One region of the Anabaena azotica SJ-1 genome, then DNA from elsewhere that is predicted to be linked to it. Evidence: riboswitches for the same ligand, from Rfam matches in the RefSeq annotation. Region 1 holds a riboswitch; the other holds the start of a gene.
The links. Region 1 has a riboswitch for cyclic di-AMP ahead of ntrB (nitrate ABC transporter permease). Riboswitches for the same ligand answer to the same signal wherever they lie in the genome.
Positions count from the first base shown of each region.

Region 1 (15,372 bases):
TATTAAAGAAGAAAAATTAGAAAATATCTCATTAAAAGAAGCAGAATTTAACGGTAAGTTATTGCTATCAGGAACTTCTGGACCTTTTAAAGTGACTAATATTCGTTCGGAAGGGGCTGGTATTAACATTGCTGGCGGCAGAATTGCTATTTCTCGTCTTCAGTTAGAAGATAAAAATTTTAATGCTGATTTGATAGCAAATAATGTGAATTTAGGGCAGATATTGAAACAATCTCCCCCGATTTTAAATAATCCCATTGCTGGAAAATTCACCATTGCAGGTAATACGGAAAATTTTAGCCTCAAAACTTTAGGTGCTATTGGTGAAGGTAGTTTAGCAGTTGATAATGGCAAAATTATAGCGAAGAATATTCAAGTTAGTAATGGTCGCTATAAGGCACAAGTTGAAGCTAAAAATGTGCCTTTGCAGAAATTAGCAACTGTTCCACCCCAATTACAAGGAAGATTAGCTGGTCAATTTAACGTTGCCGGTTCGGTGGAATCTTTTAAACCAGAAACTATTCAAGCTACAGGTAAAGGACAGCTAAATCTGGCTGGAGGAACAGTTACAGCGGCTAATGTTCAAGTAGCTAATGGTCGTTACCAAGCTGTAGTTGCTGGTTCAGGTGTGGAATTAAATCGTTTAAATAAACAGTTGCAAGGTCAATTTGCTGGTCAGTTACAAGTTGCAGGTCTTTTGGGTTCTGCTAAATTAGCTGATGTGCGTGCTGCTGGTCAAGTGCAGTTTAGTAGAGGGATTCCGGGAATTAATTCTCCTTTAAATGCAGCAATATCTTGGAATGGTCAACAACTGACGATTCCCCAAGCCAGAACGGCAAATTTAAATGTTGGTGGTTATATTTTAGCTAATGCTCAACAACCAGGCATACCAGAAATTACTCAATTAAATCTGAATGTGCAGGCACAGAATTTTGACCTCCAACAATTACCATTAAAATTTCCTAATGCTGTAGATGTGATAGGAAAAGTAGATTTTCGAGGACAAATTACAGGAAAACCAACTACACCAAATGTTGTGGGAACTCTGAATTTAAGAAATTTACAAGTTCAGAAATTTGCCTTTGAACCGTTATTAACTGGTAACATCAATTTCGTGCAAGGTCGGGGGTTGAATTTGGATGTTGCAGGTAAACGTGACAGACTAGCAGCTAATTTAAATTCTAATAATCGAGCTAATGCCTTTTTAGTAAAATGGCAGCAAGCATCAGCCACAGGTCAAGCAAAAGGCGATAATTGGGCAGTTAAAGTCAATAATTTCCCCTTACAAGCCTTAAATTTAAATTTACCTAATAATACTTTTTTGGGCAAAGGTGCATTAGCTGGGTTTTTAACTGGAGATTTGCAAATTAATCAAAAGACATTAGCCACCAGGGGAAATATTGCGATCGCACAACCGAAACTTGCTAGAATTAGAGGCGATCGCTTCACAACTCAATTTAACTACAACAATAATATAGCCACCTTCACCAGCAGCGAATTTACCAAAGACCAAAGCCGCTACCTATTTGACGCTACCCTCAAACAAACCACCACCGGACCACAGCTGCAAGCCAAAATAAACATCAACCAAGGCAACATTCAAGATTTACTCACAGTTGCTCAAATATTTGAACTCCAAGACTTACAAAGAGGTTTAGCAGCACCAACTTACGGTACATCTGCGGATTTAACAACCAACCCGCGAGGTTTATCAGAACAACCTTTATTTAATCAAATTCAGCGTCTATCGGAAATTAAGGCACTCCTAGCATTACAAGAAGAAAAACGTTTAGAATCCAAACCCATTCCAGATTTAACAGACTTAAAGGGAATATTCAACGGGGAAATTGATATTAATACCGCCACAGTCAACGGACTAGCATTACAGTTTAACTTACAAGGACAAAACTTTACTTGGGGTAGAGAAACAGAACCAAATCGTTTTTATCGTGCTGACAAAGTTATCGCTGAAGGTAGTTTTGAAAAAGGCATTTTGCGTTTACAACCTTTACGCATCGCATCTAAAGAAAGACTAATAGCCTTTACTGGTAATATCGGTGGTGAAGAACAATCAGGAAAATTGACAGTCAAACGTTTCCCAATCCAACTATTAAACAACTTCGTCAAATTACCAGTCGGGATTACAGGTAATCTCAATATTGATGCGGCATTAGCAGGTAATATAGCCAATCCTCAAGCCAGAGGACAATTAAACATCACAGAAGGAACTCTCAATCAGAAACAAATAGAATCAGCTATTGCTAGTTTCAGTTATACAAATGGACGGTTAAACTTTGGCAGTCAGGTTGTAGCTACTGGGACAGAACCTGTAAATATCAAAGGCAATATTCCCTATCAATTACCTTTTGCATCCGTCAAACCAGATAATAACCAAATTAGTCTAGATGTACAAGTAAAAGATGAAGGATTAGCCCTATTAAACTTGTTCACTAACCAAATAGCCTTTGAAAGTGGAGAAGGAGAAATAGACCTGACTGTCCGGGGAACAAGACAACAACCATTAGTTAAAGGAATTGCCTCTCTTAATAATGCCGTCTTTGAAGCTCAAGCTCTACCAGATAAGCTCACAAATGTTTCTGGAAAGGCAACATTTGATTTTGATAAAGTATTAGTAGAAAATCTCCAAGGTCAGTTTAGTAATGGTAAAATCGAAGCTGCCGGAGAAATTCCTATTTTTAACAGTCAAGATATAAAAATAGATAATCCTCTCACCGTAAATCTGGAAAAATTAGCTTTAAATCTCAAGTCATTATATCAAGGTGGCGCTAGTGGTCAGCTACAAATTACTGGTTCTGTATTACAGCCAGCTATTGGTGGTAATATAGAATTATTTAATGGTCAAGTTTTATTAACAGAATCTAGCACCTCTACCGTATCTAAGAATCGTTCTGAATCATCACTGCTGGCAGCTAATAAACAAAACAAAATCAACGATGTTAACAGCGGAATTACAAAGTTAAATAACTTAGAAATAAAGTTAGGAAAAAACGTAAAAATTGCCCGTCCACCCGTCTTTAACTTCCTAGCATCTGGCAATTTAAATGTTACTGGTTCTTTAAGTGACCCTATTCCTGAAGGAACTATCAAATTAACTAAAGGTGGAGTAAATTTATTTACAACCCAATTCAATTTGGCTCGTAACTATAAACATACCGCAACGTTTAGAACTTCTCAACCCCGTGACCCTGACTTAGATATTAAGCTCTTTGCTAAAGTATTAGATGGAATCCAAACCAGTGAACTCAGCAGACAAGTTTCTACAGGATTATCCGCATTAGAAAGTGTACGAGTTGAAGCCACCGTCAAAGGACCTGCGAGCAAGCTAAATGATAATTTAGAACTGAAAAGTAGTCCCACACGCTCACAAACAGAAATTGTCACGTTATTAGGAGGTGGATTTGTCGATACCCAAGGACGTGGTGACAGTACATTAGGGTTAATTAATATTGCTGGTTCGGCTGTTTTCAATAACTTTCAATCTGCATTTAACCAAATTGGTGATGCTTTTGGGTTAAGTGAACTGCGTTTATTTCCTACTATTCTTTCTGATAGACCTGAAGCTGGTAAAAGCAACTCTACTTTAGAATTAGCATTAGAAGCGGGTGTCGATATTTCCAGCAAATTTTCTCTTTCCAGTATCAAAATTTTGACAGCTAGTGACCCTTTTCAATGGGGTATTAATTACAGAATAAATGAAGAGTTTCGTGTCCGTGCTTCCACAAATTTAACAGATGATAGTCGTGCTGTTATTGAGTTTGAAAGAAGGTTTTAACAGAGGAGGCAGAAGGCAGAAGGCAGAAGGCAGAAGGCAGGAGGCAGGAGGCAGGAGGCAGAAGGCAGAAGGCAGGAGGCAGAAGGTTATTTATTCTCCTCTGCTCCCCATCTCCCTGCTCCCCTGCTCCCCTGCTGTAGAAATGGGAACTATACCGTATGTTTACGGAAGTATGCGTTGAATTTATTTGAAATTCAGTGAAATAACTATGGTTTATTTAGCCTAATCTAAGGAAAATAATTACAGTCTTAAACAAATTATACTAACTCTGTTCATTTGGAATAAGGAGTTACTACAAAGGAATTGATATGGCAGCAAGTGAGTCCTCTGTGCAGTATGATGGTATGGAGCTAATACACTTATACCACCAAAAACCTTCAATTAAACTACGTAATCAACTTGTAGAAGTGCATAAGGGCTTAGTACGGAAGATGGCTTATAAGTTTATCCATCAATGTAATGAGCCTTATGAAGATTTAGAACAAATTGGTTATTTGGGTTTAATCAGGGCTATTGAACGTTTCAATCCTCACCAGGGATATGCGTTCAGTTCCTTTGCTATACCTTATATTCGCGGAGAGATACTGCATTTTTTGCGCGATCGCTCTACTTTATTAAAAATACCCCGTCGTTGGCAAGAACTTTACAATGCTGGGCAAAAAATTCGTAAACAGTTGACACTATCTCTAGGTCATCCTCCTAGAGAAATTGATATTGCCACCCAACTTAATATTTCTTTACAAGAATGGCAAGAATGTAAATTGGCTGTTCAAAACCGGATACCTTTAAGTTTAGATGCAACTACAGCTAACTACACTGATTATCAAATAACTTTAGGTGATATTCTTCCTTGTCCCCGTACTACTCTGCTTCAGCAACAGGAAGAGGAAAGATTACAACTCCAAGGGGCTATAAATATGTTAGATGATAAGCCTCGGATGGTAGTTGAGTTGGTCTTAGTTAAAGAATTGACTCGTAAGGATGCTGCTAAGAGAATTGGTACTAGTCCGATGACCGTTACGCGCTATCTACACAAAGGTGTGAAAGATTTGATTTGCTATTTGCAACCACCAGTGGAGTCAAAAGTCTTAAGTGCTTAGTTATTCTTCGTCTGAATCAGGATTGACAAGATTAGAGGATGAACAGGATTTTTTTGTCTTTATATCCTGTAAATCCTTAAATCCTCAACATCCTGATGCTGACATGAGACTATCTAGATTTTATATCAGCTTTAAGTCGTTAATTTATACAAACGCAAATCTTTTCTGGCATCAACATCAAATTTTAACCCAATCTCCATTCCTGGGGTTGTTTTAATCTCAGAAATTGACTCACCATTATGCTGAATACTCTTTATAGTAGCTTCTTGACAGTAGGATTTACCTACTAAAAATACACTATTTCCAACTGATAATGGATATTCTCTGTCTGCTGTTAAAATTGCAGCTTTAGGTTTTTTCAACCACTCTGTAATTTTACCAATTACTTGTGCTTGACCGATTGATTCTGATTCCTTCTTCTCAAGAACTCGCCACGTCACTAACTCACAGAGTGCTTGACATAAATTTTCAACAAAATCACATAATTCTAAGAGTGCGTTAGCTGCTAAAAAATCATCTATATTTGTTCCATGTGCTGCATCATTTCGATAACTAATTAATGTATTGAGTTCTTGTTCAGGAGTATTTTCATTTGCTCTAATCTCTTCAACAAAATATTTTATATCTCTATGTGTTAATATCCAACTCCAACTTTCAGAAATACCAGCATTGGCTAATAATCTTTCTAAGCTATTTTTACGTAAATTCTGTTCATGGAATAGAAAAGCCTCTGGTAATAGTTGATATTTATCTTCTCCAGATTCTCCATTCAATAAACCCAGCATAACTTGTTGTACAGATAGATTTTTATATCTATTATTATCTTCCTTCAATATTTCTTGCAGCAGTCTTCCTACTCCACTTTGGTGAGTTTTACGAATACTTTCGTTTAAGTCTGAATACTTTAGAGATAAACCTGGTAAAAGAATTAACCAATCTCGAATTAAGTCTTCTACAAAGGTTTCATAAATAGCATATAAACGAGTGACGACAGCACAATGATCATAAACACGCCAATCAGTTACTTCAGGAATATATTGAAACATATCATCGAGGATTGTTTTTGTTTCTTCAGAATATAAAGAAACATCTCCAAAAGCAATCTCTCGAATTTTCTCATTAGTTTTAATAATGGAACGAATTGTAGAAATATTAGCTTTTACAGCCATGAGCAGATTCTGAAACATTGCTTTTTACTCTGCTATGACTTGAGAGAGCATATCATCGAACAGTTTGATTCTCTCTTTTAGATCATCTTGCGTTTTTCCACCACCTGTAAAAAGCTTGGCTTCATCTTCTCTAAAAAGTCTCTTTGTTTCTTCGAGGAGTCTTGGCTTTCGAGCAACTAAACTATCTGCATCTGCCAAATGTCTACTAAAACTGACCATCACGGCATCATAATAAGCTTTGTATGATCTATCCTTCCAAGTATCAGACTGAGGATCAAAGGGCTTAAATAAGTTTTCTCTATATATTTGGTGAGCTAGATTTATAGTTTGGATGAAAATGTTTTTCAGAAATTCAATGTCTTCATCAGAAAACGACAGACTTTTCATCATATATAAGTCGAGAAATCCTTCCATACCCCTACTAAATTTATCGGTATTACGCAATGCAAAAAATCGCAAAACTAATTCTGCATCTTCCATCTTTTTATAGAGGTTATTTTTCAGAAGTTTTTCATCATCATTAATAGGAATATTCCAAGCTTCTGCAAATATTGGATTAGCTGATAAATCAAGTAATAATTGATTTAATTTGCCATAAAATGAAGAATTACGTATTTCCTGACGACTGAGTTTTACACCACCAGTGTTAACACGCTCAAATACAAGCTTTCTTAAAAATAATGCTTCTTCTGGACTAGATGTTGACTCTGTAATTAAAACTATCGTCGATATAGAGCGACGATCAATTCCTGCTTTAATTTTGGCTGGTAGTTCCTTGTAGGTACGTCCATTTAGTTCTGGCCAAAGTTCTAATCCTGTCAATTTAAGATCATTTTCATAGAAATCTCTCAGGGCAGTAATTCTCTGTTGACCATCCATGACTTCATAAACATTATATTCTTTCTCGTAAAGAATAATTGGTGGAACAGGAATATTAATCAAAAAAGACTCTATCAGTTGAGATTGCTTTTTTTTATCCCACCTATCTCTTCTTTGATAAAAAGGTCTAACATCCATGTATCCGGTTTTCTTTAATGATTCAACGAAAGTCGGAAGTTTTTCCCGGTTTAATTCAGTTAATATTCGTTGCTCACCCTTCTCATATTTATCATTTATTTCTTGATCAGACATAGTGACGTGGTTTAAAGAGGGTGTTTGTTCCCACATCATTTCTTCAGTTGGAGTTAGAAGTTGCATTGACTACATTCTCCATAATATTGATAAAAATAAATAAACCTATCTACAAATTAGCTTAACCTGATTTGTTAAGGGTTAAAACATAATTTACAGATAGGTCTAACAACTATCTAGATTTTATATCAGCGATCGCTCCCCTAGTCATCGCCGCAATAGCTTTATCCGTTGCTTTGGGTAGATGATAGTATTTACCTCCGGCTGTTTTGGCTAATTCCTTCGCAAAGCCAGTAGAGACAAACTTACTCTCTGTATCAATTACCAATAATTGCATACCAGCAGCGCGAATTCTGCCAGCAATATCTAGTAATTCGGCTTTGATATCTGGCTTTTCTCCTGGTTCTTGGGGTTCACCTAAAGAACGAGATAAAGGAATGTTACCACGACCATCAGTAATTGCTACGATGACAACTTGACCAATATCGCCTCCCATTTGGGCATTGATTCCCACCCGCACGGCTTGAGTTAAACCATGTGCCAAAGGTGAACCGCCACCACAGGGTAATCTTTCTAACCGATTTTTGGCTAAAGCAATGGAACGGGTAGGGGGTAATAAAACTTCTGCTTGTTCTCCCCGGAAGGGTATTAAAGATACTTGGTCACGGTTTTGATAGGCTTCGGTTAAAAGCTGCATGACTGCACCTTTTGCAGATTGCATTCGGTTTAAAGCCATTGAACCAGAAGCATCCACTACAAATACTACTAAAGCGCCGGCTTTTCTCACCAATCGCTTAGAACGCATATCTCCTTGTTCGACAATGACTTTTTTATCTGGTTGTCTAGCGCGTCGTGCTTTTTGATACGGTGCTGCGGCTCGCAATGTGGCATCTACGGCAATGCGTTTAACTTTGCCTTTGGGTATCATTGGCTTGATATAGCGTCCCCGGTCATCTGAGAAGATGATGCTGCGACTTCCAGATTTACCTTGCCGTTGTGCCATTTGGGTAAAATAAAGCACACTTGGGTCAAGGATTACCCCTTCTGGGTCAAAGATAAACTCTTCGGGAATCTCAGGTGGTTCTTGCTGTTCCTGTTCTTCCTGCTGTTCTTCCTGTTCTTCTTGTTCTTCTTCTTGCTGTTCTTCTGAGTCGTCTTGACTTTGGGGTGGTGGGGGAGGTGGTGGTGGTTGGTCTGGTGGTGGGGTTTGAATAATAGTTGTTCTGGGAACTATAACTAATTCTACAGCCCGACGTAAATCTTCGGCGTTGACGGTGTTGCGTCCTTCTAATGCTGCTGCGGCTTTTGCTACGCGCACTGCAAACAATTCTGCACGATGTCCTTCTACACCACCGCGAATGGCTTCATTAACCAGATAGATAATTTGTTCTTGGGTAATGGTGACTTCTTTTAACCATTCCCGTGCGAGGAGTATTTGGGTTTTGAGTGAGTCTATGTCTTCGCTGTATTGTTGCAGGAATTCTGTGGGAGATTTAGAATAGGCGATCGCTTGCTCAACTGCTTGTACTCTTTGATCTAAACCCAGAACTCCGTCTGCTGATAGTGCGATCGCAATTCTATCAAGTAAATGTTCTCTAAGCGTCCCTTCCTCTGGGTTATAAGTCGCAATAAACAACGGTTTGCAAGGATGTTGAAAACTTATCCCTTCCCGTTCAATTTGGTTGCGTCCGTCCGATAATACCGATAAAAGTTGATTACTAATTTGTTCATCTAATAAATTGATTTCATCCACATACAACACACCCCTGTTACCCGTGGCCAGTAAACCTGGTTGAAAAACCGTATCACCTTGTTTAACCGACTGTTCCACATCCACAGAACCTAAAAGTCGGTCTTCGGTAACACCAAGGGGTATTTGTACAAAAGGAACAGGAATAATTTCCGTTTCTATTTCCTGTCTTTGTTCAGCTAACAGTTTATCATCCCATTCTTCCGGGTGGTTCGGGTCACAGTTGCTAACAGAATCTTTAACAACTTCAATAGGTGGTAATAAAGCGTGAATTGCACGCGCCATCACAGATTTAGCCGTACCGCGACGGCCTGCAATCACCACACCCCCCAAACCAGGGTCCACTGCTGCTAACAGCAAAGCTATCTTAATTGCTTCTTGACCGACTACAGCTGTCAGTGGAAAAGCAGTCATTGTCGGGGTAATAGTAGGCGCAGGCATTGTTTCCTTAATAGTTATTATAGTTTTAGTCTAGCAATTTCTGGCACATTTAGAATATATATAAAAACAATTCCTAAAGAAGAAAGATGTATAACCACGATTCAAGTTAAACGCTTCACCCTAGAAAAATATCATCAACTTACGAAAATAGGCTTTTTTGATGAAGATAATCACATTCAACTTATAGCAAAGAAAAAATTATTGACCTTCGGAGATAAACATATGGTACAGCAATTCACACCAGACACTAAACCAGAAATCATCTACCCTGATAGTGATGGAAAACCAATGGCAGAAAATACAGAACACTATGAATGGATAGTTAAAATTAAAGAAAATTTAGAAATCTTATTTGCTTCAGAAAATGATGTATTCATAGCAGGTGACTTGCTTTGGTATCCAGTAGAAGGAAGTGTAAAAACCCGTCAAGCACCTGATGTCATGGTTATTTTTGGTAGACCAAAAGGTAGACGTGGTTCTTATAAACAATGGGAAGAAAATAATATTGCTCCCCAGGTGGTATTTGAAATTCTATCGCCAGGAAATCGTAGCCAAGAAATGGCGAGAAAGCTACTTTTTTATCATCGTTATGGAGTAGAAGAATATTATATCTATGAACCAACAACACTAGAATTAACCGGACTTATTCGCCAAAAAGAATGGTTAGAAGAAATTGAAGAAATTAATGGTTGGATAAGTCCACGTTTAGGAATACGTTTTGAGTTAACATCAGACAATTTAGAAATTTATTATCCTGATGGAAGAAAGTTTCTTACATCTCTGGAATTAAATCAACAATTGGAACAAGAACGTCAAAATTATCAAGACTTATTAGCAAAATTGCAAGCTAAAGGAATTGATATCAATACACTTTAAAAATCAGAAAAATTAGATCCCCGATTTCTTGAATTTGGGGATCTACAACTAACCAACCGCAAAACCTGTATATGGTCTCATTAAAGGTTCATGAAAAGCCAACACAATATCTGATTTTGGTACTCCTAATTTAACTAATTCATCTGCTATATCTATCTCAGTTCCATTATATTGAATCCAAATTTTACCATTTTTAACATCCAGATGTAAAACACAACCATACATCGGTCGGCGATTTTTCCAACCTGTATAAACAACCTGATAATGATCTCGTTCTTTATCAAAAATCAGTTGTGTTTCTACTTCCTCATCTGATGGACTTCCCTTAGCATATTCAATTAATAATTGTTGTATATATTGACGATATTTTTCTATTTTTTCCACAATACAATTACCTCATCATTTGGGTCATAAACTATTAGACTCAGTTGGAAATGTTCAATCACATCTACTACAAATGGCAATTGAAAAAATGTCTCATAAGGTGTTTTGGGAACTGCTAAATATAAAAATCTTTCAGGTTGTTGTTTTTTCAAAGCAAAACGATAGTTAAGAAACTGACCTAATGCTGTATGAAATTCAGAAATATTAGAGGAACTAATAAAGCTTTTAATCTCAACTGCGATCTTTTCTTCTCCTTTTTCAGCAGCTATCATTCTTTCTGCACCTAAGTCAATTTGCATATCAATCCTACCTGAGCGAATTCTCAAAGGGTCATCTGTTATCACCCAACTCTCTTTTTCTAATCCTTTTTTTACAGCATCATGGAAAATATCTTTAGCTGACATGAATTGATAATTTAGTCTTTTTATCTATTATAATAACAGTATTTCGCCATGTCTAACTTGAGTATTATTCCTCCTAATGCCTTTTGTAAATAAACGAATTACACATTGTAATATCATAAATGTTGTGGGGTGTGCATCCTGACCGCCCTTGCGTACTAAATTTTACATCTCTTGTATAGACAGCATCTTGTTAAAAACAGTAAAATTATATATTGTATAATTTCATCACACAGTCCAATGGCTATTAGTAATCACGAACGAATTAATAGAGCTTTAGCTACTCTATCGCAAGGATTATATTCCTATGTAGAAAAAGAAATGCGAACAATACATGGTGAACGTTGGTTATCAGTAGCTAAATCTTGTATATTTGACGATCTAACACTCAGAAGAAATCTAGAAGAAACTTTACAAGAAGATGTTTCAGTTCTGCTAAAATTAATTATTAAGCAGTGGGATAATGTTTTCAAGAAAAAACTAAGTAACGCTGAACGTGCTTTGGTCAGTGAGTTAATTGACGTGAGAAATAAATGGGCGCATCAATCAAGGTTTTCCACAGATGATACTTATCGCGCTCTTGATAGTATGACAAGAATTATGAAAGTAATTTCCGCCTCTGAACTAGATATTATTGAAAAGCAAAAACAAGAAGTTTTGAACATGCTTTCTCCAGAAAAAGCGGAAGAAGCTCGTATCAAAGAAAAATTATCTGAGGTACATAAACTTCTGATATTCTCAAATGAAAAACTTCTCCGTCAAGCATTAACCCACCGTTCTTATGTCAACGAAAACCCAGGAGAAGGAGAACACAACGAACGTTTAGAATTTCTCGGTGATGCTATTCTCAACTTCATCAGTGGACAATATCTGTATCGTTGTCATCCCGAAAAAGGAGAAGATGAATTAACTCGTCGTCGTTCTGGATTAGTAGAAGAAAAACAACTAGCAAAATTTGCCCTAGAAGTAGGTTTAGACTTCAGAATGAGATTAGGAAAAGGCACAATTAGAGATGGAGGTTTTCAAAACCCTAACCTACTCAGTAGCACATTTGAAGCTGTCGTTGGTGCATATTATTTAGATAATAATTGCGATGTTGAACCACTCCGAGCTATTATTGAACCATTATTTGAATCTGTCTCAGAACACATTGTAGAACCTCGTTCAAATGTTGATTCCAAAAACCGATTTCAAGAATGGGTACAAGCTCAAGGTATCACAAATCCTCCCAAATATGTAACAGAACAAATAGGGGGACCATCCCACGCACCAGAGTTTAGAGCTAAAGTATTAGTAGAAGGTGAAGAATACGGTGAAGGTAAAGGACGCAATAAAAAAGAAGCAGAAAAGGCTGCGGCTGAAGATGCGTTAGCTAGATTGAAAAAATGAGGCTTATTGGCTTAATAACTGTTAATTTCAAACAAAGACGTAAGATTATTCTTAATGTCTTTGTATTTACCCTCACGAAATATGTTTATTGTACAGCGAAAAATGAATTGAACCGCTTGATGTAAGTAGGTAAGTAACTAATTTATATTTTCTATACTGATGTTATTACTGTTAATCAATGTTATATTTTCGCTATTACTATTAATTGTGAGTAAGTCAGCCTAATCCAACGCATCAGAGTCAACAGCGTGGGAACGGAGGAACCAAGTTTTGGGGCGTATTTTTGTTTTGATAGGTTAATAAATTTTTAACTAAATGTTAGAAAATAAGCCAAAATCGAGCAAAAAGGGGTATCTCTCAACCCTAGTCCGTCAGCTAACTTCGTAGGCATTGAGAGGAGACTGAAGAGACAGCATTTTGATAATGTTTTGATCTCATCAGTGTCCAAGGCTGGTACTGCTCAGTTTCAGTGTATCTGTGCTGAACTCTGTTGAGGTTACAATATGATTTTGCAACTAAATTTAGCTGCAATCTTTGCAGTTGCTGGACAATTTGCTTGGAAAAAAGCAAAACCTGTCATTTTTCGGAATGAGTTTTTATTGCCTGTTGTGGGGTTTTCGGGAATAATTTTACTGTGGTGGATAGTAGCACTTGCTAATCATGAATTAATGCCTACACCACCAGAAGCTTTAATAGCCAATCTTGACTACATCTTAAATCCCTTTTATGAACGAGGTCCTGGTAATTTAGGAATTGGTTGGTTATTATTAGCCAGTTTACGCCGGGTAATATTAGGTTTTAGCTTGGGTGCATTAGTAGCAATTCCCTTGGGCTTTTTAATTGGGATGTCTAGACCAGCAATGTTGGCTTTTAATCCCATTATTCAGATATTTAAACCAGTCTCACCCTTAGCTTGGTTGCCGATTTCTTTAGCTATCTTCAATTTGGCTGATCCTTCAGCTATTTTCGTTATTTTTATTACTTCCCTTTGGCCAACTATTATTAATACAGCCTTGGGAGTTGCTAGTGTTTCCAAAGATTATTTAGATGTGGCACGAGTGTTGGAAATGCCACGTTGGCGGCAGATGATCAAAATTATTTGGCCTGCCAGTTTGCCCTATATTTTTACAGGGTTGCGAATTAGTTTAGGCATTGCTTGGTTGGTAATTGTGGCTGTAGAAATGTTGACGGGTGGTGTTGGAATTGGGTTTTTTGTTTGGGATGAATGGAGTCGTTTAAATCTCAGTTCTGTATTTTTGGCTGTGTTTGTAATTGGCTTAACTGGCTTAATTTTAGATTATGCTGTGGGTAAGCTTCAAGAGTTAGTTACTCATCGTCCAGGAAGTTTGAAGTAGAAAAAATTATTTACAGCTATGGCAGGCAAGATGTCTGTCCCACATTGAAAAATAAAACTGCAAGATGCAATGCAAGTTTGCATTTGAGTGTCAACTTATTAATGATTGTGATAGATGGAAGGCTACAAAGCTTATCCAACAATTTTGGCAATATCTAAAATCCCAAATCGGGCGTTGCATAATTGCAGGATGAAATCGTTAAATTCAAGCTAGAAAACTATTTCTGTTTGCACCTTTGCTGAAGATAAAAATTATCCCATTAATCAGCAGCACGAAAAATCTAAAATCCGAAATTGTATACAATTATGAGTGAAAATCATTGGACGAGAAGAGATTTTATTAAGGGAATAGGTGCAACGACTGCGGGTTTAGCGTTGTCATCTTGTGCTATTTCTGGAGATAGGTCTGCTAAAGGACTGACAGAAGCAGCCTTAGCTGTAGAACAGGTAGTTAGACCCCAAGATTTAGAAAAACCCGATATTACAGTTGGTTATGTACCTGTTAATGATTGTGCGCCATTTGCGATCGCCTGGAAAAAAGGATTTTTCCGCAAATATGGCTTAAACGTTAAACTCAACCGCGAAGCTAGTTGGGGAAACTCCCGCGACGGTCTGATTTTTGGTCGTCTTGATGCTGCACCCGTCGTCTCCGGTGCTGTCACCAACGCCCGCATAGGTGCAGAAGGCGCACGTCATGCCCCCCTATGTGCAGCCATGACCATACACCGTCACGGTAACGCCATGACCATGAACAAAGAGATGTGGGACTTTGGCATCCGTCCTTGGTACGAATATCAACAAAAATATGGTGACGGTGCTTTAGAAGCCTTTGGCAGAGACTTCCGTGGCTATTTTGACAAACAACCCCCAGAAAAGAAAATTTGGGCAGTAGTTTTGAGTTCGGCTATTTACGAATACTTTGTTCGCTATATATCTGCGGCTGCTGGTGTAGATCCCCTGAAGGAATTTCGGGTCATCATCGTTTCCCCACCGCAAATGGTGACAAACATGAGAATTGGCGCTATGCAAGCTTACATGGTAGCCGAACCTTGGAACACCAGAGCAATTCAAGGTAACGAAGGTATCGGTTTTACATTCGCTCAAGGTAAAGAAGTTTGGCAAGGACACCCAGACAGACTACTAGGAGTAATGGAATCTTTTATCGTCAATTATCCCAAAACTTACCGTTCTTTGGTGAAAGCAATGATAGAAGCTTGTCAATATTGCAGTAAACCCGAAAATCGCCAAGAAGTAGCCGAATTACTGACAGAACGTTCTTTCACTGGTGCAAAACCCAAAAAACCAGGTGTTCCTATTACTAAGTTTACGGCACCGGGAATTATTGGCAATTATAACTATGGTGGTTTTGATGGTCAAGACCGTACTATTAACGCTGACGACACAACCATTTTTTATGATATTCCTGACAATATTCCCCACGAAATAGGAGAACATTCAACATTTTTATGGCGTTCTCGAAGTCTTTGGTTAATGACTCAAGCTGCCCGTTGGGGACAAATCAAAGAAATTCCCAAAAACGCTAATAAAGTAGCCGAACAAGGTTGGAGAACAGATTTATATCGA
Region 1 is NZ_CP178454.1:4,945,317-4,960,688, forward strand. Features, by position in the region: gene ACLLO5_RS21460 (translocation/assembly module TamB domain-containing protein) at 1-3,793, shown strand, start outside; gene ACLLO5_RS21465 (RNA polymerase sigma factor SigF) at 4,102-4,893, shown strand; gene ACLLO5_RS21470 (MAE_28990/MAE_18760 family HEPN-like nuclease) at 5,025-6,080, opposite strand; gene ACLLO5_RS21475 (DUF262 domain-containing protein) at 6,087-7,259, opposite strand; gene bchD (magnesium chelatase ATPase subunit D) at 7,366-9,384, opposite strand; gene ACLLO5_RS21485 (Uma2 family endonuclease) at 9,607-10,260, shown strand; gene ACLLO5_RS21490 (XisI protein) at 10,309-10,644, opposite strand; gene ACLLO5_RS21495 (XisH family protein) at 10,632-11,048, opposite strand; partial or broken gene ACLLO5_RS21500 (Swt1 family HEPN domain-containing protein) at 11,367-11,600, shown strand; gene rnc (ribonuclease III) at 11,709-12,434, shown strand; cyclic di-AMP (ydaO/yuaA leader) riboswitch at 12,643-12,839, shown strand; gene ntrB (nitrate ABC transporter permease) at 12,938-13,789, shown strand; gene ACLLO5_RS21515 (ABC transporter substrate-binding protein) at 14,095-15,372, shown strand, end outside.

Region 2 (15,372 bases), 1.9 Mb from region 1:
GGTACTAATTGATATAGCACCAGACTCAAACACAATTCTGCCAAAGTCGGTATTTTTAATAATTGGTTCGTTAGGATTGCGTGGTGGTTGATTTAATACGTCTGGTTCTGGTGCTTCCATAGCTAAAGAAAGTCCAGGGAAGATGTCAGTTACCAAGTTCAACCATAAAAGTTGAATTGCATTTAAAGGTTCACCAATACCGACTGCGGTAGCGGTTGTCATGACCATGATTTCGCTGAGATTTGTAGCTAGGAGAAAATGCACAGATTTTCTGATATTGTTGTAAATTGTTCTGCCGCGACTGACAGCAATCATCATTGTTTCTAATCTGTCATCTTCTAAGACAATATCTGCAACTTCACGGGCAACATCTGTTCCTTCTTTACCCATTGCTACACCGACTTGGGCAGCTTTTAATGCTGGTGCGTCGTTAATGCCGTCACCGGTCATGGAGACGACTTTACCGGATGTCTGCAATGCTTGAACTATTTGTAATTTATTACTGGGACTGATACGGGCAAAAACGTCTACTTTGTCGCTGAGTGCTGCTAATGCTTCAGGAGTGAGATTATTGAGGTTGTTGGAGTCGAGAATTTCTAATTGGGGATGTCGATTTAATTCTAACTCTTTTGCGATCGCATAAGCTGTAGGACTTTGATCTCCGGTAATCATCACCGTATCTATTCCTGCTTGATGGAAGTCTGCAATTAATTTTTTTGTACCTGTTCTCAGAGGATCTGCCATTCCTACCAAACCCAACCAAATTAAGTCTGATTCATGATTATTGTTGTTATTAATTTCCTCAATATAACCATAAGCTATTGCTAAAACTCGCAAAGCTTTTCCTGCCATGCGATCATTTTCCATTTCCATTTTCTGCCGTTCTTCTACTGTTAAAGTTACTATTTGCCCGTTTTTCATCCATCTGTGGCAGAGTTGTAAAACTTCGGCAGGATTTCCTTTAACAGCAACCATTTGATTAGTATTATGTGTAGCGTGAATTGTACTCATCAAATTGCGATTTTCCGAACGCAAATTAGTTTGCAATAAAGGGTATTTTTCTCTCAAGGCAATGACATCTACTCCTGCATTAATTGCGGTGTCAATCAAAGCATTTTCTGTTGCTGAACCAGTAACTACATATTCATCACCATTTTTTTGACTAATTTGACTTTCATTACAAAGAACTGAAACATGAATTAATTTTAATAATTCATTGTAGATATAGGGATTAATAGTTTCTTCCCCAGCAAGAAAATCTCCATTAGTTACTTGAATATGTTTACTGTCGGTGACAATTTCCACTACCGACATTTTATTTTCTGTGAGTGTCCCGGTTTTATCTAAACAGATTGTCTGCACCGACCCTAACGCTTCTACTGCATTTAAACTACGGACAAGAACGTGATTTTTTCGCATATCGCGAATGCCCAAAGCTAGGGTAGTAGTGGCAATTGTTGGTAAACCTTCGGGAACTGCTGCGACTGCTAAAGATATAGAGGATTGCAACATTGGCAATAAACCATATCCTCGTAAGATTCCCATAGCAAAGACTAAACCACATAATCCCATACCGATGAAAACAATTTGACTACCTACTTGATCTAATTGTTTAGCAAGGGGAGTTTGGATTGTGGTTGCTTCACCAACTAGTTGCTGAATTTTGCCCATTTCGGTAAAATTGCCTGTAGCAACTGCCACTGCTAATCCTTTTCCATTGATAACTAATGTGCCTTTATAAATCATGTTTAAACGATCTGCTAAAGGCACATCTTCACCATTTAAAGATGTAGTTATTTTAGTTATAGGCAGACTTTCTCCAGTTAAAGCAGATTCATCAACATTCAAATTATCTGCTGCAATAATGCGGGCATCTGCGGCAATATAGCTACCAGGTTTAAGAACTAAAATATCTCCTAAAACTACATTTTCTGTGGGAATTGCTGTTTGATTACTATCTCTAATTACCAAAGTTGATTTTTCAGCCCGATTTTTTAGGGAATTAATAATGCGTTCTGACTGACTTTCTGTAGCATAACCAATAGCAGCATTTAATCCCACTACACCCAAAATTACTACAGCATCAATCATGCCCCCAGTAGCAATAGAAATTCCAGAGGCAATAATTAGTAAAGCCACTGGCAATGATTTAAATTGCTCAAGTAACATAGCTAGTTCAGAACGTTTCACTGTTGTTGATAACAGATTTTTTCCATATTTTTTGAGGTTATTATTAGCTGTTTCATTGGATAATCCTGAGATATTTGCAGTATTTAATGCTTTTAAAACCTTGTCTACTGCCATCAAATGCCAGTCTTTGGTTTCTTGCTGATGCTTGACAGCAAGTGGTTGATGTTTTGTAGCTTTGGCAGTTTTTACTAATTTATTACTATGATCAAAATCGGAATCGGACTTATCTTTATAATCAAATAAGACCTTATGAATTAAAAATTCTATTTTTTTATAGCTTATATTCTGATCAAAAATAACCAAAATATTGCTAGTTAATATATTAGCAGAAACATATTTTATTTCCGCAAAATTTATAAGCGATCGCTCTAAATAATTTTTCAGAGATGGTGAGCGATAAAGTTCTTTAATTTTAAATCTAGTTCTCCCTTTGATACTCGCGTGTATTGCTTGAATCACTACTTTTTTGCTCCTGAAATTCCATGGAAACAGTATTAATTGATAAGTTCGTTAATTGCTCTTCATCTTCATAATTCAGTCTTGTAAAAATATCGAAAGCATACCAAGCCAATATATACCAAGGGGCATCTTCCAGTTCTAGTCCTTTTCTAAACAGTTGTCTAAGGGAAAGTAAGGCAATTCCTAGAGGTAATATCACCCGCAAATCAGCAACACCATTTGTCATTCTCTCCACATCAGCATTTATATCAGATATGATATTAATCAAATCTTGAGCCACTTCTGATTTACCATTTGTGACATGATTCGGGTAAATACTAGAGCTAAAACTATCTGGTTTTTCTTTTCTAGCATCAGCTGTTGCTTTTTCAAATACTTCCCCTATTTGTGCAACTGCATCCTTAAATTTTTCAGAAAAAAGAATACTATCTTTAATAGTATTTTGAACTACAGGTTGTTTCACTGCTGACGCAATAGGTAGAATTAGTGGTGAAAAAATTATTGCTGTCAAACCTTCAACAATTGTGTCTAATGTAGATGCCATTTTTTAATCTCCATTATTATCACAAGTTCTAATCCCTATATAAGTATAATTAAACAACAATCTCTTGACCTCAGCCTCAAGTTACAGAATTATTTATTCACTATTATCCAAAATGAATATTTTGATTACAAAAATATCTCTGGGGTTATATACCATATAGCTTATTTGTTGAGGAATTATACCTTTAGATTCATGTAATCGGAATCTAAAAATATTCATACTAAAAAAATAGTTGATAACCAGTAAACCTGGTTTTACTCCTCAACCGTTACTTACTAAAAACAAATCAATGACAAATTCAAACGACAGTAATCAACAAATTAATCAGTTACGCACACTGATTAAAGACATTGAATATGTAATGTTAACTACAGTCGATGATGATGGTAGTTTACATAGTCGTCCTATGTCTATCTTTAGTGAAATAGATGCTGATGGCATACTCTGGTTCTTTACCTCTGCTGATTCTCATAAAGTATTTGAAATTGAACATCGTCAACAGGTGAATGTGAATTTTTCTTCACCTGATAAACAGAGATATGTTTCTATTTTAGGTACAGCAGAAATAGTAAGAGACAGGAATAAATTACAAGAAAAATGGCAACCCAAATTACAAACTTGGTTTCCTCAAGGAATAGATGAAGCTAATTTAGCTTTGCTAAAAGTGAATATAAATAAAGCAGATTATTGGGATAGTCCATCTAGTTCTAGATCACAAACAATTAATTTGTTAGAACTTGTACACCGTTAATTTAAATTCAAAATATCTCCTACCTTCGGCACGGCTTTGCCTAACGGAGACGCTACGCGAACAAAATTCCAAATAAATCCTGTGGATCTGTTGTTAGATTTTTGAGGATTTGTATAAGGCAATTATGGGGAAATCGAATCATGAACAAACAACCAATTGTCATGGCAGTTTTGTTAACATCCAGCTTATTTACCATTACTTATGGACACAAAATTGCTTTATCTCATCCAAATTTAATACCCATGCAATTGACTCAAAATAATGTAAATCAGAGTGACCAGCAGTTTATCACTAAAGTTGCTCAGGGTAATTTAGCGGAGATTGAATTAGGACGACTAGCAGAGCAAAAAGCTGAAAGTAATGAAGTAAAAGAATTTGGCAGACGTATGGTTGCAGATCATACGCAATTCAATCAAGAACTTCAAGACTTGGCTAATCAAAAAGGTGCTAATTTTCCTTCAGATATTGGTAAAGAAAATAAAAGAATAAAAACCAATTTAGAAAAGTTGTCTGGTGCTGATTTTGATAAAGCATACATCCAGCAGATGGTAGCAGATCATAACAAAGATATTGCTTTATATCGTCGTCAATCTCAACAAGGTGATGATGAAGATTTGAAAAATTGGGCAACAAAAAATTTGCCTCTTTTGGAAGAACATTTACGTCTAGCTCGTTCTATTCAAGATAATCTCACAGGACGTGGTAGAAAATAATGAAGGCAGAAGGGATGATTAGTGAAAAATTGTTAATTCTTCATAGTTTGTAGTTGGCACTGAATCACTAACTACAAACTTTTATTTTTATTGATTTTTAGTTGGCACTAGTTACCCCGTTCATTTTGTGGATGAGATTTTTCGACATACTGAATTAAGCTTTCTGCCATTTCTACAGAGGCAATAATTAATTGCTGTTCCATATTTCCATAACCTCCTGCATCACTAAGTTGGGGGTAAATGTGGGGATTAGATAGCATAGCTGCCAGTAATTGAGATGCAGTTTTTTTCAATTCATCAGTTTGTGTGTTCATACACCTATTCCTGCCAGTCTAATGGCGGTTCTACAAGCGTTTCTGAGGATTTACCAACACGCACACCAGGTTTATCAACTATTTTTACGGTGCTGGCTTGGGGTCCTTCTTCACCTTGTTCCCAAGAAAAATTTACACCGGTGCCAATTTCTAAACGGTCAAAGTCATTATGTAAAACGCTATTGTGGTGAAAATATATTTCTTGACCATCTAAAGTTTTCAGAAAACCATAGCCATTTTCTCGAAATAACTTAGTCACAAAAGCTGTATTTTCTTGCGCTTCAGTATGTCTGTTAGCTTGTTCACTTGGACGTTGCCGTTGAGTAATTTTAGTTAACTGCTGACGCATGGCATCAAAGGTTTCTCTAATTACTGCTTCTAGCGGTTGATATTGGATACCTTCACCGGGATTTTTTTCTGCTGCTAGTTCATGACCAGGGGGAATTGTGAGATCAATTCTGACTCGATATGGAGAACCCGTCCGCGGTCGGTCATGTATTTTTTCAATGGCAATGTGACAGCTATTGATGTAATTACAAATATGCTCTAATTTGGCAATTTTTTCATGAACTAAATTATCAATTGCTTCTGATTTATCTAGATTACGATAGGTTATTTCTGGAGGAATTTTCATGCTTTTTTAATCCAAATCATAGATGGGCTATATTATTTGAATAGTGTGCTTCTTTTTATCTTCATTTTTTGTTTTACTTAACTACAGGATGGGTTTAAGTGTAATTACAGCGATTTTCAGGCAAATGAACCACAAAACAATCTTTAAAATCCTTGTAGAGAAGTGTAGAGAAGTTGTATGTAACGTCTCTACTTTGGTATAATTAGGTGAAACCTGCTGTAAGTTTTCGCTGTTATTATCATTAGCTAATTTTAGCTAAATAAAAAAATCTTTATATCTAACTAAGGTGAAGATATTTTTTAATCTATGTATATACCATAGGACTTACGCAAGTGTCACACCAAACATCTATTTTATGGTGCGTCAGGTATCAAATATCTGTTTATTTGCAGGATTTATGAAGTCTGACGCACCCTACTAATATGCCATTTGCGTAAGTCCTGTACCATAAGAAGGAATTTTCAGATCCTCCTAAATCCCCCTTAAAAAGGGGGACTTTGACTCTAGTTCACCCCTTGTTAAGCTGCAAAAATCTGAGGTTGGTTTTGATATTGTTCTGCTGCTTGCATCATCAGCCGCAGATAAAGTTGAGATAGTCGAGAAGCCACACTATTCCAGCTAAAAGCAATTTCTACCCGTTCGCGTCCAGCTACACCTAATTCGTCACGCCAAGATGGATTAGCAAGTATGCGGTCAATAGCATCTGCAAAAGCTAAGTCGTTTTTGGGGGGAGCGAGTAAACCTGTAACTTCTGGTACAACTGTAAATTGCAATCCACCGACATCACTAGCAACAACGGGAGTCTGACTAGCCATTGCTTCAATAGCCACTAACCCAAAAGGTTCGTAGTGACTAGGAACAACGCAGACATCAGCGGCAGCGTAATAGTAAGGGAGGATGCTATGATCTAGGCTACCAGGAAAGATGGTTATATCTTCGAGTCCTAGTTCTGCAACAATGTTGGTAATGCGATCGCACTCCATGCCATCAATGTAACCAGGACGACTACCACCACCAATTACTAGTTTCAGCTTTCCCTCACCTCTAAACTTAGACTGGGAAATGGCTTTGACCAGAGTTTCAATTCCTTTGCGCCTATCAAAACGCCCAACATAAAAAACCATTTTGGCATCAGGGGCAATTCCTAGCTTTTCCCTGGCTTCTAACCTGGGAAGTCCACCAAATTTCTGAAGATCAGTACCACAGGGAATCATTTCTGTTCGTCCCCTGTGAGAAACTAGTATTCGCAGATGCTTTTGTTCCTGGGGACTGGTAGCAACCACACGGTCTGCTGTTTCCAAACAGGCTTTTTCCACTGCTAACCTTTGGATAGCAATCACGGGAATATGACCCACACTTCTGTATTTAACTGCCCCTAGAGAGTGGTAAGTATGCACTTGAATCAGTGGTTGACGTTTTTTCAGTTCCATACCCACCCAAGCAGATAACCAGTAGTTGGTATGCACTATGGGATAATATAATCCTTGCTGCTGTTGGAATTTCTGAAATTCAGCCACAAATTCCGGTAGATAGTCAAACAAATGATCTCGTCCAATAAACTCTGCTGGCCCAGCATTTAACCGAATGGTGCGACAGTTGGGATGATGGGGTACGATTGTTGCTTGTCTCGGACTACTGCGACGAGTGAACATATCCACTTGCCAGCCTTGTTCCGCTAAAGCCATACCTACTTGATGCACATAAACATTCTGACCCCCAGCTTCTTCTTGACCAGTTTTTGCAGATGGATCACCATCAACGGAAATAAGCGCAATCCGATTTTGTATAGTCTGGAACATAGTTGAGTTTCACCTCAAGGCAACTAATCCTGCCACAGACGCTAGAATTGAAGGTATGATTATCCTCTCCTCAAAGGTCGAGGGCAGGTAAAACGAAGCGCAAAGTTACCAGCCAAGGATACTGACGAGAACAGGACATTACTTGTAATAATGTTGCTCGTTCAGTCTCCTCCCAATGCCGACGAAGTTAGCTGACGGGCTAGAACTGAGAGATGTTCTTCTTCTATAGATTGTGGATTTCAAATTCCGAAATCTAGAAAGATTAGCCCCAAATTTGGTTCCTCCGTTCCCAGTTGTCCTAATACATAGCTTAGGGATTGGGATTAGGCAGACTGATTAATTGTCCTAGAAAATATAACAGGTAATTTTCCAGGAGTCAAGGGGTGTAAAGAACAAAATTTATGGCTGGGCTGGGTTATAGCGTTTCTCTTTAAAGCAACAGATGTTGTGGTGGCTCAAGAGTAGGCAAAAGGGAAAATAAATGATGAATGCGGCGATCGCTGCGCTCAAATAAGAGACCAGCTAAGTTCCATATACTAGTTCCGTATCAATGGATACGTAAATAATACGGGAGCAAGGTCACGCCCCGTGTTTTTAAACCAGGGTAGAAAAGTAGTGGTGTTAGAATAAATCGTGGTTTGTTTAAAACTTTAACCGGAATCAAGATAAATGCGGACTGTAATGGGGCTGCAAATATTATCCGTAAAGTAGCGATGATGGCTAAGTTTGATTTAGCCCGAATCAGTAGAGGTTGTTTAAGTCAGCCTAAGAAAGTCTTTTTATGGACTCTTCGGAAATCCCCGCGTCTAGCCTTCGGGGGCAAGCAACAGACCGGGGAAGCTTAACCAGCACCGTGATTCGAGGGCTGTAACTGTGACCCATGAGATAAACTTTAATATCTCTGAAAATCTCTTTATCGGCAATGGTGAAATGGCGGCACTCATGCGATCGCACGATTGGTCGCAAACATCGCTCGGTGCGGTCGAAACTTGGTCACAAAGCTTGAAAACAGCCGTGCGAATTATGTTAACCTCTCGCCAAGCCATGTTTGTTTGGTGGGGTAACGACCTGATCAACCTGTACAACGATGCTTACAGAGCCATTCTCGGAGGCAAACATCCAGAGGCACTTGGTCAAAAAGCTGCTGTCGTCTGGCAAGAAATTTGGGATCAAATAAGTCCTCGTGCAGAAACAGCACTATTCCAAAATCAAGGTACTTACGATGAAGCCTTGCTGCTAATTATGGAGCGCAATGGCTACCCAGAGGAAACCTACTACACTTTTTCCTATAGCCCTGTTCCCAATGATGACGGCAGCACCGGGGGGATTATTTGTGCCAATACGGACGATACACCCCGGATCATTGGAGAACGCCAGTTAGCATTATTAAAGGAATTGGCAGCCAAAACGGTAGAAGCTCGTACATTTGATGAAGCCTGCACTTTCAGCGCCAACTGTTTGGCAACCAATCCCTACGACCTGCCGTTTGCGATGATTTATTTGCTTGATCCTGCTCGACAATGCGTGGTTTTAGCTGGAACTTGCGGAATTGAGCGAGGGCATTTAGCTGTTCCTGAAATTGTTGCGCTTGATGATGATTCGCTCTGGCACTTTGCAGAAGTTTTGACAAGCCATAAACCGTATTTGATTTCTGATTTAGAATCACTATTTCGTGACCTGCCAACCGGAGCATGGAATCGCTCACCCCATCAAGCTGTGGTATTGCCAATCCCACCATCGGGACCGACGGGTAAAGCGGGTGTATTGGTGGCGGGTTTAAACCCATTCCGGCTGTTTGACGATAACTACCAAGGATTCCTGAATTTGGTGTCAGCGCAAATTGCTGCCAGTATTGCCAATGCTCAGGCGTATGAGGAAGAACGCAACCGTGCAGAAGCTTTAGCTGAACTCGATTACGCCAAAACCACTTTCTTTAGCAATGTCTCCCACGAATTTCGGACTCCCTTAACTCTCATGTTGAGTCCGTTAGAGGAGCTATTAGCAGCAGATGACCTGTCAGAAGGGCAGCGGCAGCAGGTCGTTTTGATACATCGCAATGGATTACGTTTATTAAAACTGGTAAATACACTACTAGATTTTTCGCGCATAGAAGCGGGAAGGGTACAAGCTGTATATGAACCCACTGACTTAGCCACTTTTACCGCCGAATTAGCCAGTGTCTTTCGTTCGGCAATCGAACAGGCAGGCTTACAGTTGATTGTCACCTGTGAGCGACTATCAGAACCCGTCTACATAGATCGGGAAATGTGGGAAAAGATTATTTTCAACCTGCTCTCCAATGCCTTTAAGTTTACTTTTGATGGAGCGATCGCTCTCACCTTGCGACAAGTAAAAAACCAGGTGGAATTGAAAGTCAGTGATACAGGAATTGGCATTCCTCAAGCAGAATTGCCCCTATTGTTTGAGCGGTTTCACCGAGTCGAAGGAGCGCGGGGCAGAACTCAAGAAGGCTCAGGCATTGGACTAGCATTAGTGCAGGAGTTAGTGCGGCTGCATGGTGGTCAGGTGCAGGTTGAAAGTGTGGAAGGCAAAGGTACAACCTTTACTATCACCATTCCCACCGGCAAAGCCCATTTACCCCACAATCGCATTCAGGCAACACGAACCTTAGCTTCCACCGCATTAGGTGCAGCCCCTTACGTGGAAGAAGTTTTGCGCTGGCTACCGGAAGAGGCAGGGGAGCAGGGCGCAGGGGGCAGGGAAGAATTTTACCCATCACCTATCACCTGTCCACTGTCACCTGTCACCTGTCACCTGTCACCTTCCTCTCCTCGCATTCTCCTAGTTGATGACAACGCTGATATGCGGGAGTATGTGAAGCGATTGCTGAGTAGTCAATATGTGGTAGAAACTGCTACTGACGGCATAGCGGCATTAGAGGCGATCGCTCATCATCTACCGGATTTGGTACTGACGGATGTGATGATGCCCCGTTTGGATGGCTTTGGTCTGCTCAGTGCTTTGCGGAGTAACCAGCATACCCGCGAAATTCCTATCATTTTGCTGTCTGCTAGAGCCGGAGATGAAGCAAAAGTCGAAGGATTAGAAGCTGGAGCCGATGATTATCTAATCAAGCCCTTTTCTGCCCGTGAATTGTTAGCACGAGTCGAGGCAACTTTAAAACTGGCGCAACTGCGGCGAGATGCCATGCAAAAAGAGCAGTTGCTACGACTGGAAGCAGAAACGGCCAAGCAAAAAATCGAAACTATTTTATCGAGTATTAATGACGGGTTTTATGTCCTCGATCGCCACTGGTGTTTCACCTATGCCAATGATCGCTCTTGCCAGATCATGAAAATGGAGCGTGAGCAGATTCTCAATCACAGCTTATGGGACTTGTTTGCAGATACCATTAGCACTGATATTTACATTCAATTTCAGCGGGCATTCAGTGAACAAACGCCCCTCCAGTTTGAGTATCTTTACACCACCTGGAATCGTTGGTATGAACACCGAGTTTATCCTTCGCCCGATGGACTGACGGTTTTCGTCACAGATATTAGCGATCGCAAACAAGCGGAACTGGAAGTCCAAAAATTTGTTTCCTTTGCCGATAACAGCACGGAATTTATCGGGATGTGCGATATGAATTTTGTACCGTTTTATGTCAATAAAGCAGCCAGGCAGTTAGTTGGGCTAGATGACACACAGCAATATAGCGAAACTCCAGTCAGGGAATTTTTCTTTCCTGAAGATCAGGATTTTATCGTCAATGAATTTTTCCCCCGTGTTTTTCGTGAGGGAAAGGCTGAAGTGGAAATTCGTTTCCGTCATTTTAAGACTGGTGAACCATTGTGGATGATTTACAACGTTTTTCACATCACAAACGCGAAAAATCAGCCGATTGGTCTAGCAACTGTTAGCCGCAACATTACGGATCGCAAACAAGCGGAACTGGAACGCGAACGTCTACTTGCCCGTGAACACCACTACATCAACCAATTGCAGGGATTGACCACCGCAGCAGTAGCAATCCATAATTCTGCCCTTTCCGTTGAACAAGTTTTGCAGGTAATCACGGATCAGGCAGCATCTATTATTGGTGTTCACCAATCTGTCACCAGCATGACGATTGACCAGAATTGGTCACAGGCAATTACCGCTATCTATTTGTCTGACAAGTATGCTCAGTGGCAAAATTACGATCAAAAGCCAGATGGGTCTGGTATCTATGCCTTGGTGTGTCGCCTGAATCGCCCAATTAGGATGACCCAAACCGAATTAGAGGCACATCCTTTTTGGCGAGGCTTTGGCAAAGAGGCAAAAAACCATCCTCCCATGCGCGGCTGGATGGCTGCTCCCCTGGTAGGACAGGACGAACAAAATATCGGGTTGATTCAACTTTCCGACAAATATGAGGGTGATTTTACCGAAGCTGATGAAGCAATTCTGATGCAGTTAGCGCAAATGGCATCTGTCGCCGTGGAAAATGCCCAGTTATATCAAGCAGAACAGCAAGCACGGTCAGCAGCAGAAGCATCACGGGAAGAAGCCCAAGCGGCCAACCGGATTAAAGATGAATTTTTAGCGGTGTTGTCCCATGAATTGCGATCGCCACTCAATCCCATCCTTGGTTGGTCAAAACTGCTGCAAAACAGTAAACTAGATGAGTCAAAGACAAAGTTAGCTCTGGCAACTATTGAGCGTAATGCCAAGCTGCAAGCTGAATTGATTGAAGATTTGCTCGATATTTCCCGGATTTTGCAAGGCAAGCTCCATCTGACAATCAGCCCGATTAATTTAGCATCAATGATTCAAGCGGCGCTGGAAACCGTGCGACTGGCGGCAGAAGCTAAATCTATTCAGATAGAGGCAAACCTTGATTCTAAAGTGGAAAAGGTTTTGGGTGACTCAACCCGCTTGCAGCAAGTAGTTTGGAACTTGCTTTCCAATGCCGTTAAATTTACACCCGCAGGTGGTCGGGTTAAGGTGCTATTAGAACAGGTTGACAATCAAGCTCAAATTACTATCAGTGACACCGGAAAAGGCATTTCTCCTGATTTTCTCCCCTATATGTTTGATTACTTCCGTCAGGCAGATAGCACAACTACCCGCAAGTTTGGTGGACTGGGATTAGGATTAGCGATCGCCCGTCACTTGATTGAATTGCATGGTGGAACGATTCAAGCCCAGAGCCAGGGCGAAGGTTTGGGAGCCACATTCACACTTAGACTTCCGGTTATGCCTTCTCAACCAATGGTCAATCCAGATCCTCAATCATTAACACAATCTCTTGATTTAAATAGTGTCCAAGTTTTAGTAGTAGATGATGATACCGATACAAGAGACTTTATTGAGTTTGTATTGGAACAAGCTGGGGCAAGGGTGATTACAGCCGCTTCCGCTCTTGAAGCACTTACAGCTTTAATGCGTTCCCAACCTGATGTACTAATAAGTGATATTGGGATGCCAGAAATGGATGGCTATATGCTGATGCGACAGATCAGAGCCTTGCCACCAGAGCAGGGTGGACAAATTCCGGCGATCGCCCTGACTGCTTATGCCGGAGATTTCAATCAGCAACAAGCACTAGAAGCAGGCTTTCAACAGCATATCGCCAAACCGATTGAACCAGAGGAATTGATCAGGGCAATTTCTAGGCTTTTAGGGTGAGCTACAAGTAATTAGATCCATAGGAAAAAGTTTTCAGGACTTCTTAACCTAAAAACAATTTATAGGCGGGATTTTGGCTTTCATCCCAATAGTGATAACCCAAGGAATCAAGAAATATTTGCCATTCTTTCATTTCATGGGGTGGTACTTGCATTCCCACCACAATTCGCCCATAATCTGCGCCGTTGTTGCGATAGTGAAATAAGCTGATATTCCAGTCGGGAGACATAGAACCGACAAATTTCATTAATGCACCAGGACGTTCAAGAAATTCAAACCGATATAATAATTCATTTTGAGCCAGGGTAGAATGTCCACCGACCATGTGCCGCAGGTGCAATTTTGTTAATTCATCATCGGTTAAATCAATTGTTTTTAAACCACTGGCTTCAAATTTATCAACTATTTTAGCTGCGTCGGCGCGATTTTCTATTTGCATTCCGACAAAAATATGAGCTTCTTTATTATCAGCAATGCGATAATTAAATTCAGTCAAATTCCTGTTACCAATACATTCACAAAACTGACGCAGACTTCCTGGTTTTTCGGGAATATTCACCGCAAAAATCGCTTCTCGACGTTCCCCAAATTCTGCTCTTTCTGCCACAAACCGCAAGCGGTCAAAGTTCATGTTAGCACCGCAAGCCACGGCGATGAGGGTTTGTCCTTGGATTTGTTCTCGTTCTGCGTAGGCTTTAGCAGCTGCGATCGCCAATGCTCCAGCAGGTTCTAAAATAGATCGTGTATCCTCAAACACATCTTTTATCGCTGCACAGGTAGCATCCGTATCCACCAAAATAATTTCATCCACATATTGCTGACACAGCCGGAAGGTTTCTTCCCCCACTTCCCGCACCGCTACCCCATCAGCAAATAACCCCACCTGAGACAACCGCACCCGATGACCGGCTTTGAGAGATTGAGACATAGCATCAGCATCTACAGGTTCCACACCGATAATTTTGATTTCGGGACGCAACCGTTTCACATAAGCTGCAATCCCGGAAATTAAACCCCCCCCACCAATAGCCACAAAAATTGCATGGATAGGTTGTTGATATTGTCGCAGTATTTCCATGCCAATAGTTCCCTGTCCCGCAATCACATCAGGATCATCAAAAGGATGTATAAAAGTTAACCCTTTTTCCGCTTCCAATTGCCGGGCGTGGGCATAAGCATCATCATAGTTATTGCCATGTAGGACAACTTCTCCTCCCCGTGCTTTGACCGCATTGATTTTTACCTGGGGCGTAATCACCGGCATGACAATAATTGCTTTTGTACCCAAGCGACGGGCAGCCAAGGCCACACCTTGGGCATGATTTCCCGCAGAAGCCGCAATCACACCTTGTTTCAGTAAATCTGGAGGCAAGTTGACCATTTTGTTATATGCACCCCGCAGCTTGAAGGAGAAGACAGACTGCATATCTTCCCGCTTCAGCAGCAGTTTGTTGTTGATGCGGTTCGAGAGGTTGGGAGCATATTCCAGTGGTGTTTCCTGGGCTACATCATATACGCGGGCGGTGAGGATTTGTACCAGGTAGTCGCAATACATATCAAGGGGTGCAATTTGGGGTTGGATGTTAATTTTACCGCTTGTTGGGTAGTTGGGGGGATGTGTCAGATTTATTATTGTATGGGCGCAAGCTAAAATCATGATTATGAAGATATGATCAGGGTAATTCAACCAAAAAAAGCGACTAGCAAATGAAGGTAGAATCACTGTATATTCAAAACTTCAAAAAATTTCAAGATTTGAGGATTTCTTTTAAAAACAAAATCCTTGATGAAGTGAGCGATCGCTTTCTGATTCTAAGTGATAATGGTTCTGGCAAAACAACATTATTACAAGCGATCGCTTTACCATTAGCATTAGCAACTGGACGCATTCAAAAAGTTTCTGATTTTGATTGGATTGGCTTTTTACCTGGACGTTATTGGCGATGGGGAACACCAAGAATTGAATTAGAAGTATCTTTTGAAGAAGAAGAACTAGAAGTAACTCGTGAAATTGCAAAAAGATGGTATTATTCTCTACCACCTGATTTTCGTCCCGATTCATTTATTACACCGGGAAATAGTCGTGTAGTTAAAGTTATTTTAAATGGAGAACATTGGAAGGCTGGTAACACTCCAGAGGAACGCGCCCAGTTTCGAGGACGCTATTACACACAAAGTTTTATTAATCGTGGTGATCAATCAGTTAGAAATTACTTTTCTAGATTACCGGGAATTTTTTGGTTTGATCAGTTTCGGAATTTAGGAACTCCCAGTCAAGAAACAGGAGAAGGTAATAAAGAACTGAGAAGTGAAAGGGAGCATCCACTTTTGGAA
Region 2 is NZ_CP178454.1:3,046,734-3,062,105, forward strand. Features, by position in the region: gene ACLLO5_RS13490 (HAD-IC family P-type ATPase) at 1-2,649, opposite strand, end outside; gene ACLLO5_RS13495 (DUF5132 domain-containing protein) at 2,609-3,193, opposite strand; gene ACLLO5_RS13500 (pyridoxamine 5'-phosphate oxidase family protein) at 3,483-3,944, shown strand; gene ACLLO5_RS13505 (DUF4142 domain-containing protein) at 4,085-4,657, shown strand; gene ACLLO5_RS13510 (hypothetical protein) at 4,765-4,971, opposite strand; gene ACLLO5_RS13515 (HPF/RaiA family ribosome-associated protein) at 4,976-5,605, opposite strand; gene ACLLO5_RS13520 (glycosyltransferase) at 6,124-7,404, opposite strand; cyclic di-AMP (ydaO/yuaA leader) riboswitch at 7,566-7,744, opposite strand; gene ACLLO5_RS13525 (ATP-binding protein) at 8,335-13,038, shown strand; gene ilvA (threonine ammonia-lyase, biosynthetic) at 13,082-14,593, opposite strand; gene ACLLO5_RS13535 (AAA family ATPase) at 14,746-15,372, shown strand, end outside.
Region 2: linked by a shared signal. The riboswitch ahead of ACLLO5_RS13520 (glycosyltransferase) and the one ahead of ntrB (nitrate ABC transporter permease) in region 1 are both predicted to bind cyclic di-AMP.